Azoarcus sp. CIB: one gene and its partners. Each later gene encodes a partner of the first gene's protein in a complex. Links are inferred from orthologs where the notes say so. Each region holds a gene or a part of one and is shown in the gene's direction. Other genes may lie near its edges.

What was found.
Region 2: the proteins of dnaX (region 1) and dnaN are in contact, whole or in part, in a cryo-EM structure (PDB 8GIZ), measured with the Escherichia coli proteins. The link is inferred for Azoarcus sp. CIB from one-to-one orthologs.
Region 3: the proteins of dnaX (region 1) and holB are in contact, whole or in part, in a cryo-EM structure (PDB 8GIZ), measured with the Escherichia coli proteins. The link is inferred for Azoarcus sp. CIB from one-to-one orthologs.
Region 4: the proteins of dnaX (region 1) and holA are in contact, whole or in part, in a cryo-EM structure (PDB 8GIZ), measured with the Escherichia coli proteins. The link is inferred for Azoarcus sp. CIB from one-to-one orthologs.

Annotation. Positions count from the first base shown.
Region 1 is NZ_CP011072.1:845,755-850,251, forward strand. The notes cover bases 963-3,869. They hold dnaX (DNA polymerase III subunit gamma/tau), read left to right. Parts: upstream 963-1,366; coding sequence 1,367-3,373; downstream 3,374-3,869. Other genes in these bases: AzCIB_RS03735 (patatin-like phospholipase family protein), read left to right, coding at 963-1,302; AzCIB_RS03745 (YbaB/EbfC family nucleoid-associated protein), read left to right, coding at 3,399-3,722; recR (recombination mediator RecR), read left to right, coding at 3,722-3,869. Also shown: more of AzCIB_RS03735, read left to right, coding at 1-962; more of recR, read left to right, coding at 3,870-4,318. UniProt on the Escherichia coli protein: Part of the beta sliding clamp loading complex, which hydrolyzes ATP to load the beta clamp onto primed DNA to form the DNA replication pre-initiation complex.
Region 2 is NZ_CP011072.1:85-4,479, forward strand. What follows is about bases 688-3,492. They hold dnaN (DNA polymerase III subunit beta), read left to right. Parts: upstream 688-1,439; coding sequence 1,440-2,546; downstream 2,547-3,492. Other genes in these bases: dnaA (chromosomal replication initiator protein DnaA), read left to right, coding at 688-1,371; gyrB (DNA topoisomerase (ATP-hydrolyzing) subunit B), read left to right, coding at 2,631-3,492. In the rest of the region: more of dnaA, read left to right, coding at 1-687; more of gyrB, read left to right, coding at 3,493-4,395. UniProt on the Escherichia coli protein: Confers DNA tethering and processivity to DNA polymerases and other proteins. Acts as a clamp, forming a ring around DNA (a reaction catalyzed by the clamp-loading complex) which diffuses in an ATP-independent manner freely and bidirectionally along dsDNA.
Region 3 is NZ_CP011072.1:3,164,913-3,169,501, reverse strand. What follows is about bases 846-3,844. They hold holB (DNA polymerase III subunit delta'), read left to right. Parts: upstream 846-1,815; coding sequence 1,816-2,874; downstream 2,875-3,844. Other genes in these bases: AzCIB_RS14005 (TatD family hydrolase), read left to right, coding at 3,247-3,844; AzCIB_RS14010 (PilZ domain-containing protein), read left to right, coding at 2,871-3,236; tmk (dTMP kinase), read left to right, coding at 1,187-1,819; mltG (endolytic transglycosylase MltG), read left to right, coding at 846-1,190. In the rest of the region: CAF17-like 4Fe-4S cluster assembly/insertion protein YgfZ, read right to left, coding at 1-56; more of mltG, read left to right, coding at 189-845; more of AzCIB_RS14005, read left to right, coding at 3,845-4,020; AzCIB_RS14000 (ankyrin repeat domain-containing protein), read left to right, coding at 4,004-4,589. UniProt on the Escherichia coli protein: Part of the beta sliding clamp loading complex, which hydrolyzes ATP to load the beta clamp onto primed DNA to form the DNA replication pre-initiation complex.
Region 4 is NZ_CP011072.1:3,606,710-3,611,184, forward strand. What follows is about bases 639-3,523. They hold holA (DNA polymerase III subunit delta), read left to right. Parts: upstream 639-1,519; coding sequence 1,520-2,527; downstream 2,528-3,523. Other genes in these bases: leuS (leucine--tRNA ligase), read left to right, coding at 639-1,004; AzCIB_RS16050 (LPS-assembly lipoprotein LptE), read left to right, coding at 1,017-1,523; AzCIB_RS16060 (glutamate-5-semialdehyde dehydrogenase), read left to right, coding at 2,615-3,523. In the rest of the region: more of leuS, read left to right, coding at 1-638; more of AzCIB_RS16060, read left to right, coding at 3,524-3,892; AzCIB_RS16065 (methylated-DNA--[protein]-cysteine S-methyltransferase), read left to right, coding at 4,051-4,475. UniProt on the Escherichia coli protein: Part of the beta sliding clamp loading complex, which hydrolyzes ATP to load the beta clamp onto primed DNA to form the DNA replication pre-initiation complex.

The DNA of each region.
Region 1 (4,497 bases):
ACCGAGGCCGCGCTGCGCCAGTCCGCCTCGCTCGCGCGCTTCAGCGTCGACGAGGACAGCTACGCGAAGTGGCAGACGCTGCGCCAGTTCCGCTGGCACAAGCGCGCCCCCGTCGTCGCCGACATCAAGGTCGAAGGCCTCAAGTTCGTGCCCGAACGCCTCTTCGGCGCCACGCTCACGCAGAAGACCGGCGAAGCGCTCGACCCCCAGAAGCTCGAGCGGGACATCGCCCGCATCTACGAGCGCGGCGACTTCGACCGCCTGCGCTACAGCGTATTGCACGACGGGCCGCGCGCCACGGTGCAGCTCGATGCCGACGAAAAGGCGTCGGGGCCCAACCTGCTGCGCTTCGGCGGTGGCCTCGCGGCCGACTTCGAAGGCGGCTCCCAGGTCGGCCTCTACGCCGGCTTCTCGCGCCGCTGGCTCAACACCCGCGGCGGGCGCTGGGACACCGACCTGCAGCTCGGCACGACGAACCGCATCCGCAGCGAGCTGTTCCAGCCGCTCGACCTCGACAGCGGCTGGTTCGTCGCGCCGTCCGTCGAGCTCTTCAACCGCGTGCTGCCGGTCTTCGTCGATGGGCGCAAGCTGTCAGAGAACAAGGAGAAGGGCGGTCTGATCGGCCTCGATGCCGGCTACGAAGTCGGCATGTGGGGCGAACTGCGTGCCGGCTGGCGGCGCGGGCGACGTAGTTCGGAAGTCACCGCCGGTCCGGAGCTCTACCCCGAACGCCTCATCGAGGACGGCTGGGTGCATGGCACCGCCACCATCGACCGCCTCGACAGTCCCTTCTTCCCGCGCCGCGGCTACGCCGCCCGGCTGCGCGCGGAGCTGCACTCGCCGACCTTCGGCGCCGACCAGCGCTACTTCTTCACCGAGCTCGACGGCGACGCCGCGACCTCCTTCGGCCCCAACGTGTGGCGCATGCGCGCGCTGCTCGCCGGTAGCCCCGACCGCGACCTGCCCGAAGTCGGCCGCACCCTGCTGGGCGGCCCCTTCCGCCTGTCCGGCTACCGCTACGGCGAACTCGCCGCCGACCAGGTGGCGCTCGTGAGCGCCGCCTACTACCGCCAGATCACGCGCCTGCCCGACACGCTCGGCCGCGGCGTGTACGCCGGCGCGACCGCCGAATGGGCCGAACTGCGCAACTACGGCACCTCGCTCACGCCCGATCCCGGCCGGCATCGCGCCTACTCGCTCTTCCTCGGCGCCGATACCGCCATCGGTCCGATCTACGTCGGCGCGAGCTACTCGCCCGAAGTCGGCGACGTGCGCTACTACCTGCAGCTCGGGCAGCCCTGACGTCGAAGCACGTTCAGCGAATCGCTCCGGGTTCGTCGCCGGCGCTCTGCTAGAATCCGGCGCCATGAGCTATCAAGTTCTCGCACGCAAGTGGCGGCCCAAATCCTTTGCGACGCTGGTCGGCCAGGAACATGTCGTCCGCGCGCTCAGCCATGCGCTCGCGACCGGCCGGCTGCATCACGCCTGGCTGTTCACCGGCACGCGCGGCGTCGGCAAGACGACGATCTCGCGCATCCTCGCCAAGGCGCTGAACTGCGAGACCGGCGTCACGGCCGAGCCCTGCAACCAGTGCGCCGCCTGCCAGGCGATCGACGCCGACCGCTTCCCCGACTACGTCGAGATGGACGCGGCGTCGAACCGCGGCGTCGAGGACATGGCCGCGCTGCTCGACCAGGCCGTATACGCGCCGGTGCAGGGCCGCTACAAGGTCTACATGATCGACGAAGTGCACATGCTCACCGGGCATGCGTTCAACGCGATGCTGAAGACCCTCGAAGAGCCGCCCGAGCATGTGAAATTCATCCTCGCGACCACCGACCCGCAGAAGATCCCGGTCACCGTGCTGTCGCGTTGCCTGCAGTTCAATCTCAAGCAGATGCCGCAGGGCCACATCATCGAGCATCTGTCGCGCATCCTCGAGGCCGAGGTCATCCCCTTCGAGGTGCCGGCGCTGCGCCACCTCGCCAAGGCCGCCAACGGCTCGATGCGCGACGCCCTGTCGCTGCTCGACCAGGCGATCGCGCACGGCTCGGGCAAGGTCGAGGAAGAACAGGTCACCCACATGCTCGGCACGGTCGGCGACGACCACCTGTACGCCGTGCTCGACGCGCTCGCCGCTGGCGACGTCACGGCGCTGCTCGGCGTCGCCGACCGCATGGAGGCACGCAGCCTGTCGTTCGACGCCGCGCTGCAGGCTCTCGCATCCCTGCTGCATCGGGTCGCCCTTGCGCAGTTCGCGCCCGCCGCGATCGCCGACGAGGCCGAGCGCCAGCGCGTGCTGCCCCATACCGAGGCCTTCGACGCCGAATTCCTGCAGCTCGCGTACCAGATCGCGATCCACGGCCGCGACGAGCTGCCGCTCGCGCCCGACGACTACGCCGGCTTCACGATGACGCTGCTGCGTCTGCACGCGTTCCGCCCCGACCAGCCGCCAGCCCTCGGCAGCCCAGCGGCCGAAGGCGGAGGAGGGGGCGTCGCCCGCAGCCTGCCGCCAGCGGCCCCGCGGCCCGCAGCAATGCCGCGCCCCGCCCCTGCGAACGCTGGCGCGCCGCCCGTCCAGGCGGCTGCCGCGGCCCCGGCCGCGCCCCTCACCCCCGCACCGTCGGCAGTGTCTACGCCCACGCCGCCGGCCCCGGTTCCGGCTGCCGAGCGCGTACAACGCACCGCGCCGGCCCCGGCAAGCGCCCCGGCCGAAACCCGTCCGGAGCCTGCCAACTCGGTGCCGCCGTGGGAGGATCTCCCGCCGGAAGCCTTCGTCGGACAGAGCTCAGAACCGGCCACCGTCCGGTCCGAATCGCCGCGCGAGGATGCGCAGCCCCCAGCCGCCGTGCGCCCTGCGCCGGTGGTGCTGCCCGAGCAGGCAGCGCCGGCTGCTCCCGCCCCCGAGGCGCCTCTTGCGTCGCCGGCTCCTCCGATTGCGGCGGTTGCGCCTGCGCCCGGCGGCGATGACGACGCAGCGGCGGACTTCGCCGCGGGCAACTGGCACGGCCTCATCCGCCGCCTCGGTCTCGGCGGCCTCGTGCGCGAGTTCGCCCAGCACTGCGAGTGGCTCGGCTTCGCCGACGGCGTGATCGAGCTGCGGCTGTCGAACGCCCACCGCCATCTCCTCGACATGAACCCGGGAGTGGTCGAGCGCATCCAGGATCAGCTCGCATCCCTTTACGGGGCGCCGCTCAAGCTGCGTGCCGCCGTCGGCGCGATCGAGGGCGAGACACCCGCGCAGCGCGACGAGGCCGATCGCCGCGTGCGCCATGCCGAGGCGGTCGCGGCCCTGGAAAGCGATCCTTTCGTGCGCGAACTGATCGAACGATTCGACGCAACCCTCGTGGAAGCGTCGGTGAAACCTCTTTGAATCCCCAATTGCGGAGAATCGCACCATGATGAAAGGCGGAATCGCCGGCCTGATGAAACAGGCCCAGCAGATGCAGGAAAACATGAAGAAGATGCAGGACCAGCTCGCCCTCGTCGAAGTCGAGGGTCAGGCCGGGGCCGGCATGGTGAAGATCCTCATGACCTGCAAGCATGACGTTCGTCGCGTCACGATCGACCCCTCGGTCATGGACGACAAGGAAATGCTGGAGGATCTCGTCGCCGCCGCGATGAACGACGCGGTGCGCCGCGCCGAGGCGACCACGCAGGAGAAGATGGCGGGCTTCACGTCCGGCCTCAATCTGCCGCCCGGGATGAAGCTCCCGTTCTGATGAGCTCACCCTCGAGTCTCGACGAACTGATCGAAGCCCTGCGCGCGCTGCCCAGCGTCGGCCCGAAGTCGGCGCAGCGCATGGCCTACCACCTGCTGCAGCGCGACCAGCGCGGCGCCGGCCGGCTCGCGCGGGCGCTCGCGCACGCGCTCGAAGTGCTGCGTCATTGCGAGCGCTGCAACACGTTCTGCGAGACCGACGTCTGCCAGCGCTGCGCGAATCCGCAGCGCGACCACTCGCTGCTGTGCGTCGTCGAGATGCCGGCAGACCTCGCGATGATGGAGCAGACCCAGCTCTACAACGGCCTTTACTACGTCCTCATGGGGCGCCTGTCGCCGCTCGACGGCATCGGCCCGCGCGAACTGCGGCTCGACAAGCTCCTCGCACGCGCCTCGGACGGTGCAGTGAAGGAAGTCATCCTCGCAACCAATTTCACCAACGAAGGCGAAGCCACCGCCCACGTCATCGCCGAACTGCTTGCCGCCCGCGGCGTCAGGGTCAGCCGCTTGTCGCGCGGCGTGCCTGTCGGCGGCGAGCTCGAGCACACCGATACGGGCACGATCGCGCAGGCCCTGGTCGAGCGGCGCGCGCTGTAGTCAGGGGCACTGTTGCACTGCGGAAGCTGCGTTGCAGCATCCGCCTTTCGCCCATTCCGCCCGGCCGAGCAGGCGTGTGCTCGAGGCTGATGCCATTGGCATGGCTTCGGCATGCCCTCTTTTTATGTATCAGGCTTTTTGCTAAAATTCCGCAGTTTTTTTGTATCCGGAAACGGGTT
Region 2 (4,395 bases), 850 kb from region 1 along the record:
CAGCAGTTCAACACATGGATCAAGACGCTGCGTGCCGAGGCCGGCACGAGCGAAGAACCGTCGCTGCGCCTGTTCGCCCCCAACCGTTTCGTCATGCAGTGGGTGCGCGAACGCTACCTCAAGCGCATCGCCGAGCTCGGCGAGGAATTCCACGGCGGCCCGCTGCTGCTCGAACTCGTGATGGCCGAAGCGGGCAGCGCGCGCACGGCCGCGCGCCCCGTCGCCCCCGTCATGCCGGTCGCATCGGAAGGCGCAGCCGCGAACGCCACCCCCGCGCCCATCGCCGCCCCCGCCATCATCACGCGCCCCGAACCCGAGCCCGCGATCACCTCGGCCGACCTCGCCTACGAGAAGACGCGCCTCAACCCGGACTTCACCTTCGACACGCTGGTCACCGGCCGCGCCAACGACCTCGCACGCGCCGCCGCGATGCAGGTCGCGCAGAACCCCGGCACGTCCTACAACCCGCTGTTCGTCTACGGCGGCGTCGGCCTCGGCAAGACCCACCTGGTGCACGCCATCGGCAACGCCGTGTATCGGCGCAACCCGCGTGCGGTGATCCGCTATGTCCACGTCGAGGACTACTACGCCGACGTCGTGCGCGCCTACCAGCAGAAGAGCTTCGACGCGTTCAAGCGCTACTACCGCTCGCTCGACCTGCTGCTGATCGACGACATCCAGTTCTTCAACAACAAGAACCGCACGCAGGAAGAATTCTTCCACGCCTTCAACGCGCTGACCGAGGCACGCAAGCAGATCGTCATCACCTGCGACACCTACCCGAAGGACATCCAGGGCCTCGAAGACCGTCTCATCTCGCGCTTCGACTGGGGCCTCACGGTACAGATCGAGCCGCCCGAGCTCGAGATGCGCGTCGCGATCCTGCAGAAGAAGGCCGAGGCGCTGCGCGTCGATCTGCACGACGACGTCGCCTTCCTGATCGCCAAGAACCTGCGCTCCAACGTGCGCGAGCTCGAAGGCGCGTTGAACAAGGTCGTCGCCTTCGCGCGCTTCCACGGTCGCGGCATCTCGCTGGAAGTCGCCAAGGACGCGCTGAAGGATCTGCTCAACGCGCACAACCGCCAGCTCACCATCGAGCACATCCAGAAGACGGTCGCCGACTACTACAAGATCAAGGTCGCCGACATGCACTCGAAGAAGCGCACGCGCGTCATCGCGCGGCCGCGCCAGGTCGCGATGTGGCTCGCGAAGGACCTCACGCCGATGTCGCTGCCGGCGATCGGCGAGGCCTTCGGCGGACGCGACCACACCACCGTGCTGCACGCCTGCCGCACCATCGCGGACCTGCGCCTCGGAGACCAGCAGCTCAACCACGACGTGCACGTGCTCACGCAGGTGCTGCGCGGATGAGCGCTCCCCGCAGCACCGCTTCCCTGCCCGGACAAACGGAATAATTTCAAACGGAAGATCCTGACGCCATGCTTCTGCTCACCACCACCCGCGATGCGCTCCTCGCCCCGCTGCAGTCGGTCGCCGGCATCGTCGAAAAGCGCCACACCCTGCCGATCCTGTCGAACGTGCTGATCGAGAAGCACGGCGACCAGCTCACCCTGCTCGCCACCGACATCGAGATCCAGATCCGCACGACTACGGGCGGGCACATCGGCGGCGAGGACGCGTCCATCACCGTCGCGGCGAAGAAGCTGCAGGACATCTTGCGCGCGCTGCCCTCCGAGGGCGAGGTGGTGCTCACGCTCGACGACAAGCGCCTCACCGTGAAGGCCGGCCGCAGCCGCTTCGCGCTGCAGACGCTGCCCGCCGCCGACTACCCGCGCATGAACCTGCCCGACGGCGACGCCACGCGCTTCAGCACCAGCCAGAAGAGCTTCAAGCGCCAGCTCGCGCAGGTCGCCTACGCGATGGCGCAGCAGGACATCCGCTACTACCTCAACGGCCTGCTGCTGATCGCCGACGGCAAGGAACTGCGCATGGTCGCGACCGACGGCCACCGCCTCGCGTTCGCCTCCAGCCCGCTCGAGGCCGAAGTGCCGCGCACCGATGTCATCCTGCCGCGCAAGACGGTCATGGAACTCGCGCGCCAGCTCGCCGACAGCGAAGATCCGCTCGAAGTCGTCCTCGCCGGCAACCAGGTGGTGTTCCGCTTCGGCCCGATCGAGCTCGTCTCCAAGCTCATCGACGGCAAGTTCCCCGACTACGAGCGCGTCATCCCGCAGAACCACCAGAAGCTGCTGACCTTCGAGCGCACCCCGCTGCTCGCGACCCTGTCGCGCGTCGCGATCCTGACCAACGACAAGTTCCGCGGCGTGCGCCTCGTGCTCGGCGACGGCACGCTGAAGATCGCCAGCACCAACGCCGAACAGGAAGAAGCCCAGGAAGAGCTGGAAGTCGACTACCACGACGCCCCGCTCGACATCGGCTTCAACGTCACCTACCTGCTCGACGTGCTCACCAATACCCACGAAGACCAGGTCGAGTGGCGCTTCAACGACGGCAACTCCAGCGCGCTGGTGACCCTGCCGGGCAATGACCGCTTCAAGTACGTGGTCATGCCGATGCGCATCTGACGCGAGCCGGCGCCCGCCGCCGCCGCGTTCTGACGCCCCGGGACCTCCCGGGGCGCGTTCTTTGATGATTCATAGAGATTGACGATGTCCGATCCGCAAAACCTGCCTCAGTCCGCCCCTGCCCCCGCCCCGTCCGGCGAGTACGACGAATCCAGCATCCAGCAGCTCGAAGGCCTGGAAGCCGTGAGGAAGCGTCCCGGCATGTACATCGGCGACACCTCCGACGGCACCGGCCTGCACCACATGGTGTTCGAGGTCGTCGACAACTCGATCGACGAGGCGCTGGCCGGCCACTGCGACGACATCGTGATCACGATCCACGCCGACAACTCGATCTCCGTCGCCGACAACGGCCGCGGCATCCCGGTCGGCGTAAAAATGGACGACAAGCACGAACCGAAGCGCTCGGCGGCCGAAATCGTCATGTGCGTGCTGCACGCCGGCGGCAAGTTCAACCAGAACAGCTACAAGGTGTCGGGCGGCCTGCACGGCGTCGGCGTCTCGTGCGTGAACGCGCTGTCGAAGTGGCTGCGCCTGATCGTGCGCCGCGACGGCAAGAAGCACTTCATGGAGTTCCACCGCGGCGTGCCGCAGGACCGCATCATCAACGTCGTCGACGGCATCGAAACCAGCCCGCTGAAAGTCATCGGCGACGCCACCAAGCGCGGCACCGAGGTGCATTACCTCGCCGACGAGGAGATCTTCGGTACCATCGAGTACCACTACGACATCCTCGCCAAGCGCCTGCGCGAGCTGTCCTTCCTCAACAACGGCGTCAAGATCCGTCTCATCGACCAGCGCACCGGCAAGGAAGAGGACTTCGCCTTCGCCGGCGGCGTGAAGGGCTTCGTCGAATACATCAACCGCACCAAGTCCGTCCTGCACCCGACCGTGTTCTACGCGGCCGGCACGACGCGCATCCCCACCGGCCACGGCCACGACGCCGAACTGGGCGTCGAAGTGGCGATGCAGTGGAACGACACCTACGCCGAACAGGTGCTGTGCTACACCAACAACATCCCGCAGGCCGACGGCGGCACCCACCTCACCGGCCTGCGCGCGGCGATGACGCGGGTCATCAACAAGTACATCGAAGAACACGAGATCGCCAAGAAGGCCAAGGTCGACATCACCGGCGACGACATGCGCGAAGGCCTCGCCTGCGTGCTGTCGGTGAAGATGCCCGACCCCAAGTTCGCCAGCCAGACCAAGATGAAGCTGGTGTCCTCGGAAGCGCGCCCCGCCGTCGAGGAAGTCGTCGCCAACAAGCTCACCGACTTCCTGCAGGAAAACCCGATCGACGCCAAGACCATCTGCGCCAAGATCGTCGAAGCCGCGCGCGCCCGCGACGCCGCCCGCAAGGCGCGCGAGATGACGCGCCGCAAGGGCCTGCTCGACGGCGTCGGCCTGCCCGGCAAGCTCGCCGACTGCCAGGAGAAGGACCCCGCGCTGTGCGAGATCTACCTCGTCGAGGGTGACTCCGCCGGCGGCTCCGCCAAGCAGGGCCGCGACCGCAAGTTCCAGGCGATCCTGCCGCTCAAGGGCAAGATCCTCAACGTCGAGAAGGCGCGCTTCGACAAGCTGCTGCAGAGCCAGGAGATCGCCACCATGATCACCGCGCTCGGCACCGGCATCGGCAAGGACGACTACAAGCCCGAGAAGCTGCGCTACCACCGCATCATCATCATGACCGACGCGGACGTCGACGGCGCCCACATCCGCACCCTGCTGCTGACCTTCTTCTACCGCCAGATGCCCGAGCTGGTCGAGCGCGGCCACATCTACATCGCCCAGCCGCCGCTGTACAAGATCAAGCACGGCAAGAACGAGATGTACATCAAGGACGAGG
Region 3 (4,589 bases), 2.3 Mb from region 1 along the record:
GAGTCTTCCAGCGTGGCGCCTTCGCGTACGAGAAATTCTGTCCAGAGCGTATTCATGTGCGTTTGTCGGGGCGGGGGAGGGATGTGGAATTGGGATGAAGTATTATAGGGCCCCGCAGACGCAATGGTTGCGGGCCAAACATTTCCGCCAGCCTCCTCGCCGCGCGTCGCGCCACGATAACCGTTCCGATGAAGCCCTTCGTCCTCCGCCTGCTGATCGCACTCGCGCTCGCCATCGCGGCCGTGTCCGCCGCTGCGTGGTGGTATGCGCAGCGTCCGCTCAATCTGGCGCAGCCAGTCGTCGACTTCACGGTCCAGCGCGGGCACACGATGCGCCAGGCGGCGGCGGCGATCGCTGCGGCGGGCGTCGATGTCAGTCCCCGGGCGCTGTACTGGATCGCCCGGATCACCGGCAAGGCCGGCCGCATCATGGCGGGCAGCTACGAAGTGCATCAGGGCATCACGCCCTGGCTGCTCATCCTGAAGCTCTCCAGCGGCGACGTCTCGCAGGCGGAAGTCCGCTTCGTCGAAGGCTGGAATTTCCGCCAGGTGCGCGCGGCGCTGGAATCCAATCCGCACCTGTTGCAGGACACCGCCGGCCTTGCCGATGCCGACATCCTGCGTGCGATCGGTGCGACGGAAACGCATCCGGAAGGGCTGTTCTTCCCCGATACCTACCTCTTCGACAAGCAGTCGAGCGCCGTTGCAGTGTTGCGCCGCGCCTACTCGGCGATGAAGCAGCGCCTCTCGCAGGCGTGGCAAACGCGTGATCCGCGGGTTCCTCTTTCGTCGCCCTACGAGGCGCTGATCCTCGCATCCATCGTCGAGAAGGAGACCGGACGGCCCGAGGATCGCGGACTGGTCGCCTCGGTCTTCGCCAACCGGCTGCGCGTCGGCATGCGTCTGCAGACCGACCCCACGGTGATCTACGGCTACGGCGAAACTTTCGATGGCCGCCTGAAGAAATGGCACCTCGAAAACGACCACCTGTACAACACCTACACGCGCGCGGGCTTGCCGCCGACACCCATCGCGATGCCGGGCGAGGAATCGCTCAACGCCGCGGTCCGCCCGGCACAGACCGAATACCTGTATTTCGTCTCGCGCGGCGACGGGACCAGCGAGTTTTCCTCCAACCTCAACGACCACAACAAGGCCGTCAATCGTTATCAGCGGGGATCGGGAAGTTGAACCAGACGCGCGCCCGCGGGCGCTTCATCACCTTCGAAGGCATCGACGGGGCGGGCAAGAGCAGCCAGATCGCGGCGGTCGTCGCGCTCCTCCAGGCGCGCGGGCTGACCGTGGACCAGACCCGCGAACCGGGCGGCACGGCCCTCGGCGAGAAACTCCGCGAGCTTCTGCTGCACGAACCCATGCACCTCGAAACCGAGGCGATGCTGATGTTCGCCGCGCGCCGCGAACATCTCGCCGCCCGCATCCATCCCGCGCTTGACGCTGGCAGCTGGGTCGTGTCCGATCGCTTCACCGACGCCACCTACGCCTACCAGGTCGGCGGGCGCGGGCTCGACGCGGCGAAATTCTCCGCTCTCGAGGAATGGGTTCACCCCGGCTTCCAGCCCGACTTGACACTTGTCTTCGACCTGCCGCCGGAAATCGCCGCCGCACGCGTCGCCAACACCGGCACCGCGCCGGACCGTTTCGAGCGCGAGCAGCGTGATTTCTTCGAGCGCGTGCGTGCGGCCTACCTCAACCGCGCACGCATGGCGCCGCAGCGTATCTGCGTCATCGCGGCCGACCGCGCGCCCGAACAGATCCGTTCCGAGATCGAGGCGATCGTCGCGGAGCGTTTCTTCCGATGATCTACCCCTGGCTGCACGAGACCTGGCAGCGGCTGGTCGGCCTCGGCGGGCGGCTGCCGCATGCGCTGCTCTTCGTCGGACCGGAAGGCCTCGGCAAGCGCGACCTCGCCGACGCGCTCGCGGCACGCCTGTTGTGCACGGCCCCTGCCGTGGACGGGCATGCCTGCGGTCACTGCGTGCCCTGCCAGCTGCGGCTTTCCGGTAATCACCCCGACCTGCTGCCCATCGTCCCTGAAGCCGATGCGGCGCCGGAGAGCGAAGCAGGGGACGGCAGCGAGGGCGGCGACGGCGGCAGCGGCAAGAAAAAGTCCTCGCAGATCCGGATCGAACAGATCCGCGACCTGCAGGAAGCGCTCTCGGTGACCGGACACCAGAGCAGCCGGCGCGTGATCGTCGTCGATCCGGCCGAGGCGATGAACGCCTTCACCGCCAACGCGCTGCTGAAACTGCTCGAAGAGCCGCCGGAAGGCTGCGTCTTCCTGCTTGTGTCGTCGGCGCCGCGTCGCCTGCTGCCCACGATCCGCAGCCGCTGCCAGCAGTGGAGCTTCGCGCGTCCGGCGGAAGACGTCGTCGCGCAATGGCTCTCCTGCCCGGATGCGCCACCCGCGGACTTGCTCGCGCTGACCGGCGGCATGCCGCTCGCAGCCCAGCGCCTCGCGAAGAGCGGCTCGGATGCCCTCCTACGGCGCTTCGTGAAGGACATCGCGGCGCTGCCGGCCGCCGATCCGCTGAAACTCGCCGGTCAATGGGAAATCTGGCTCAAGTCCAAGGAAGCGCTCGCCGCCGGCTTCGGCATGTCGCAGCTCGTCGAGTGGCTGCAGCGCTGGGTCACCGACCTCGCATCGCTGCGCCTCGGCGGGCGCCTGCGCTTCTTCCCCGGCGAGGATGGCGTCATCGCCGCGCTCGCCCAGCGCACGAGCGTGGCCGCCGTGACGAACTGCTACAATGAACTCGCCCGGATTCGCCGGGTCGCACAGCATCCGCTGAATGCAAGGCTGATGCTCGAAGACATGCTCCTGCGCTATGCACGCGCCGTGACCGGAACCCGCCGATGAGCGAAGCTCCCAAACCGAGCGTCGCACGCCCCAGCGTGCTGTCGCTGAACATCAACTCGAAATCCGCGCTATACGCCGCCTACATGCCCTTTCTGGCCAATGGCGGCATCTTCGTTCCCACGCCGCGCGTGCATGCGCTCGGGGACGAGGTGTTCATGCTGCTGCAGCTGATGGACGACCCGACCAAGCATCCGGTCGCGGCCACCGTCGTATGGGTCACCCCCCACGGCGCCCAAGGCGGCAAGACCCAGGGTATCGGCGTGCACTTCAGTTCGGACGAATCCGGCAAGGCGCTGCGCGCGCGCATCGAGCAGATCCTCGCCGGCCACCTCGGCTCCAACCGCCCCACCCATACCCTCTGAAGCTTCACCGATGTTCGTAGATTCACACTGTCACCTGGATTTCCCCGACCTGGCCGAGCGCGAAGAGGCCATCCTCGCAGCGATGGCCGAGAACCGCGTCGGCCACGCGCTGTGCGTCAGCGTCAAGATGGAAGATTTCCCCCGCGTCCTCGCCCTCGCGGAGCGCCACCCCAATCTGTTCGCCTCCGTGGGCGTGCATCCGGACAACGACGGCGTGGAAGAACCGGACGAAGCGCGCCTGCTGGCGCTGGCCGACCACCCCAAAATCGTCGCGATCGGCGAGACCGGGCTCGACTACTACTGGCAGAAGGACGCGCCCGAATGGCAGCGCGAGCGCTTCCGCACCCACATCCGCGCGGCCCGCAAGTGCTGCAAGCCGTTGATCGTGCATACGCGTTCCGCCGCCGACGACACCCTGCGCCTGATGCGCGAGGAGGGGGCCGGCGAGGCTGGCGGCGTGATGCACTGCTTCACCGAATCGCGCGAAGTCGCCGAGGCCGCCCTCGATCTCGGCTTCTACATCTCGTTCTCGGGCATCGTCACGTTCAAGAATGCCAAGGACCTGAAGGCGGTCGCACAATACGTGCCGCTCGACCGCCTGCTGATCGAAACCGATGCCCCGTATCTGGCGCCGGTCCCGCATCGCGGCAAGACCAACGAGCCTGCCTGGGTCGTCCATGTTGCCGAAGAGATCGCCCGCCTGCGCAACGAGCCGCTCGAGCGCATCGAAGCTGCCACCACCGAAAACTTCTTCCGACTGTTCCGCCATGCACAAGCCCACTGAATCGATGAAGCGCCTGGTCCTCTCCGCGATCCTCGCAAGCTCGCTCTTCGGCGCAGCGGCGCACGCCGACAGCTACGAAGATGCGCTCAGCTCGGCGCGCCGCGGCGACACGCCGCAACTCATGCAGCTCATCTCGCGCGGCGTGGATCCGAACACCGTCGACGCGCAGGGCAGTTCCCTGCTGATCCTCGCTGCGCGTGAAGGCAACCTCGATACCGTGAAGGAGCTGCTCAAGCATCGCCCCAAGGTGTCGCTGCGCAATGCGGCGGGCGACTCCGCGCTGATGTTGGCGGTGCTCAAGGGTGAAACGGCCATCGTTGACCTCCTGCTCGACGCCGGTGCCGAGGTGAACCACGACGGCTGGACGCCACTCACATACGCAGCCTTCGAGGGGCGTACCGAGATCGTCGACCGACTGCTCGCACGCGGCGCGGACGCCGGCGCACTGGCGCCGAACGCTTCGAACGCGTTGATGCTGGCGGCGCGTAACGGTCACATCGACGTCGTCCGCCGCCTGTTGAAGACCGGTGCCGATCTCGACCAGAAGAACGACGCCGGCTTCACCGCCG
Region 4 (4,475 bases), 2.8 Mb from region 1 along the record:
AGCACGCGATCCTGCACCTGCTCTACTCGCGCTTCTTCACCCGCGCGATGCGCGACGAAGGCTTGGTGAACGTCTCCGAGCCCTTCACGAACCTGCTCACTCAAGGCATGGTCGTCGCCGAGACCTACTATCGCGACGCCGACGGCGGCAAGAAACAGTGGATCAACCCCGCCGACGTCCAGATCGAACGTGACGACAAGGGCCGCATCGCCGTGGCGAAACTCGCCGCCGACGGCCAGCCGGTCGTCATCGGCGGCACCGAGAAGATGTCGAAGTCGAAGAACAACGGCGTCGATCCGCAAGCCCTGGTCGATCAGTACGGCGCCGACACCGCGCGCCTGTTCATCATCTTCGCCGCGCCACCAGACCAGCAGCTTGAATGGTCCGATTCCGGCGTCGAGGGCGCCTATCGCTTCCTGCGGCGCGTGTGGGCTTTCGGCCACAGCTTCGCCAACGAATTCCGCGCACAGCTCCCGGCCACGCGCACGCTTGCGACCGCCCAGCTGCCCGACGCCCTCGCGTCCGTGCGCCGCGAGATCCACACCTGCCTCAAGCAGGCGAACTACGACTTCGGCAAGCACCAGTTCAACACCGTCGTCTCGGCGGCGATGAAGACCCTCAACGCACTCGAAAAGGCTCCGCGCGACAACGGCGCCGCCCACGCCGAAGTCGCCGAGGAAGGCCTGTCGATCCTGCTGCGGCTGCTCGCCCCGATCACACCGCACGTCGCGCACGCACTGTGGCAAGACTGCGGCTTCGCCGGCGACATCCTCGACGCGAGCTGGCCGGAACCGTCGGACGCCGCACTCAAGCAGGACGAGCTCGACCTCGTGCTGCAGGTCAATGGCAAGCTGCGCGGCAACATCAAGGTGGCAGCGGACGCAAGCTCGTCGCAGATCGAGGCGATCGCGCTGGCCTCCGAGGCGGCGCAGAAATTCATGGAAGGCAAGCCGCCGCGCAAGGTCGTGGTCGTGCCCGGCCGTCTCGTCAACATCGTGGTCTGAGGACTCCTGCGGATGCCCCCTTCCCGCTCCCGCCGCAGCCTGCTGCTGGCCTTCGGCGCCCTCGCCGTAGCGCCGCTGGCCGGCTGCGGATTCCAGTTGCGCGGGCCACGTCCGCTCGCGTTCTCGACCATCCATGTCGGCGTCAGCGCCCAGAGCGAGTTCGGCGCTGCGCTGCGCCGGCGCATTCGCACCAGCGGCACGACAGAAATCGTCGACGACCCGGCCAAGGCCGAGGTGAAGCTCGAGATCCTGCGCAATCAACCCGAGCGCGAGATCCTCACCCTGACGGGGGCAGGCAAGGTGCGCGAGTACGAACTGCGCCACGTCCTCACCTTCCGGCTGGTCGACCGCGCGGGCACCGAACGCATCCGGCCGACCACGATTTCGGCCAAGCGCGAATACACCTACGACGATTCGCAGGTGCTCGCCAAAGAACAGGAAGAAGCCCTGCTCTACCGTGACATGCAGGGTGACCTCGTCGACCAGCTCATGCGCCGACTCGCTGTCGTCAAACCGTGATCCTGCGTCCGGACCAACTGCCCGCCCTCCTCGACAAGCCGCTCGCCCCGCTTTATCTGCTGCATGGCAACGAGCCGCTGCTCGTACTTGAAGCGGCCGACCTGATCCGCGCGGCGGCCCGCCGCCAGGGCTTCGAGGAAAGGGAAACGCTGGTCGTCGGACAAGGGTTCCGCTGGGACAGCCTGAGCGCGGCGGCCGGCAATTTCTCGCTTTTCGGCGGCTCCAAGCTCATCGACCTGCGCATCCCCAATGGGAAGCCCGGCCGCGAGGGCGGCGACGCACTGCAACGGCATGCGCGCAACCCCGGCGGCGGCATCGTCACCCTCATCACCCTGCCCGAACTCGACTGGGCTGCGCGCAAAGCATCTTGGTTTACAGTCCTGTGCGATGCCGGCATCGCGGTCGAGCTCAACGCCCCCGAACGCGAGCGACTGCCGGAATGGATCGCCGGCCGTCTCGCGCGCCAGAATCAGTCGGCGCCGGCCGAGGCGCTCGCCTTCATTGCCGAGCACGTCGAAGGCAACCTCCTCGCGGCGCACCAGGAGATCCTCAAGCTGGGCCTGCTGCACGGGGAAGGACGCCTGACGCTGGAACACGTGCAGGACGCGGTCCTCAACGTCGCGCGCTACGACATCGACAAACTACGCCACGCGCTGCTTGAAGGCGACCCCGTGCGCTGCACGCGCCTGCTCGAAGGCCTGCAGGGCGAGGGATCGGCTCCACCGCTCGTGCTATGGGCGCTCGCGAACGAAATCCGCACGCTCGCAAACCTCAGCTCCGGCGTCGCGTCCGGCCAGCAACTACCGGCCCTGCTCAAGGCCGAGCGCGTCTTCGACGAACGGCGCCGCCAGGCGATCCAGCGCGCGCTGCCGCGCCTCAAGCCGGCGCTGCTGCGCGCCGCGCTGCTGCACGCCGCGCGCATCGACCGCATCATCAAGGGCCTTGCCCCCGGCGACGTGTGGGACGAATTCCTCCAGCTCGCGCTCAGACTCGTCCGCCGCTAACTGTTTCCCGCATGCTGTTTCCGGCACTGGCCGCGCGGCACCGTTCGGTGCTCTAATGCTCTTTTGCACGGCAACACCGGAATCTCCATGGACATTCAGGAATACATGCAGACGCTAGGCCGCCAGGCCCGCGCCGCTTCGCGCCAGCTCGCCCGCGCATCGACCGCCGACAAGAATGCGGCTCTATGCGCGATGGCCGCCGCAATCCGCGAGCGCCGCGAGGAGCTTCTCGCCGCGAATGCGCGCGACCTCGAAGAAGCTCGCGCAGCCGGACTCGAGCCGGCGATGATCGACCGCCTCACCCTCAACGCAAAGGGCATCGAAGCGATGGCCCAAGGCCTGGAACAGGTCGCGGCGCTGCCCGACCCGGTTGGCGAGATCACGGACGTCAAGCGCCGCCCCTCCGGCATCCAGGTCGGCAAGATGCGCGTTCCCCTCGGGGTCATCGGCATCATCTACGAGGCGCGCCCCAACGTCACCGCCGATGCGGCAGCCCTGTGCCTGAAGTCCGGCAACGCTGCGATCCTGCGTGGCGGCAAGGAAGCCCTGCACTGCAACCAGGCGATCGCCGCCTGCGTGCGCGCCGGCCTCGCCGCCGCAGGCCTGCCGGAAACTGCGGTCCAGGTCGTGGACACCACCGACCGGGCCGCCGTGGGTCACCTCATCACGATGCCGGAATTCGTCGACGTCATCGTTCCACGTGGCGGCAAAGGGCTGATCGAGCGGGTCTCACGCGAAGCGCGCGTGCCGGTGATCAAGCATCTCGACGGCAACTGCCACGTCTATGTCGAAACCGAGGCTGATCCCGCCAAGGTCGTGCCCATCGTCGAAAACGCCAAAACGCAGCGCTACGGCACCTGCAATACCGCTGAGTCACTGATCATCGACCGCGCCGTGGCAAGCCGCTTCCTGCCGGAGATCGCCCGCATGCTCGCCGCCAAGGAAGTCGAAATGCGCGGCTGCAGCGAATCGCTCGCTATCCTGCGCGACGCCGCCATCCCCGACGCCCGCCTCGTCACTGCGACCGAGCAGGACTGGAGCGAGGAATACCTCGCGCCGATCATCGCGATCAAGGTGGTGTCGAATATCGACGAGGCGATCGCGCACATCAATACCTTCAGCTCGGGGCATACCGAGGCGATCATCACCGAGAACTACACCCGCGCGATGCGTTTCCTGCGCGAGGTCGATTCGTCGTCGGTAATGGTCAATGCCTCGACGCGCTTTGCCGACGGCTTCGAATACGGATTGGGCGCCGAAATCGGCATCTCCACCGACAAGATCCACGCACGGGGCCCGGTCGGCCTCGAAGGCTTGACGAGCCAGAAGTGGATCGTGTTCGGCAACGGGGAAACGCGCCGGTGACCCATCTTCCCCTCATTTGAACACGCGCTCGTACACTTCCGCTGCAGGAAAACGCCCGTGTACGCACGGGCGTTCTCGTTTACGTCGTGTCACGCAACCGTATCGGACGATACCGATACCCAGAACGGCAAACCCCGGCCATGCACGGCCGCAATCGAATGAACGCGAATAAGCTCGACACTCCGTCTTTGCGGTTCTCGGCTATCCTCGAACTTCCCTTCGGCGGTTTTGGCATTCGCGCGGACGCGGATCGAATTCTCGAACTGCGGTTCCTACCTCCCGACACGCCCACCCTGGCACCCGAAACCGCACTGGCAGAGCAGGCAGCGGCTCAGATCACAGCTTGGCTGGACGATCCGGATCGTGCATTCGACCTACCACTGGCAGAATCGGGGACACCATTCCAGCGCCGCGTATGGGCCGCAATCGCGACAATTCCGCGCGGCACTCATCGCAATTACGGCAGCATCGCGAGCGAACTCGGCAGCGCGGCCCGCGCCGTTGGCCAGGCCTGCGGAGCCAACCCCTTTCCCATTGTCGTCCCCTGTCACCGCGTGGTGGCCGCCGGAGGGGGCCTCGGCGG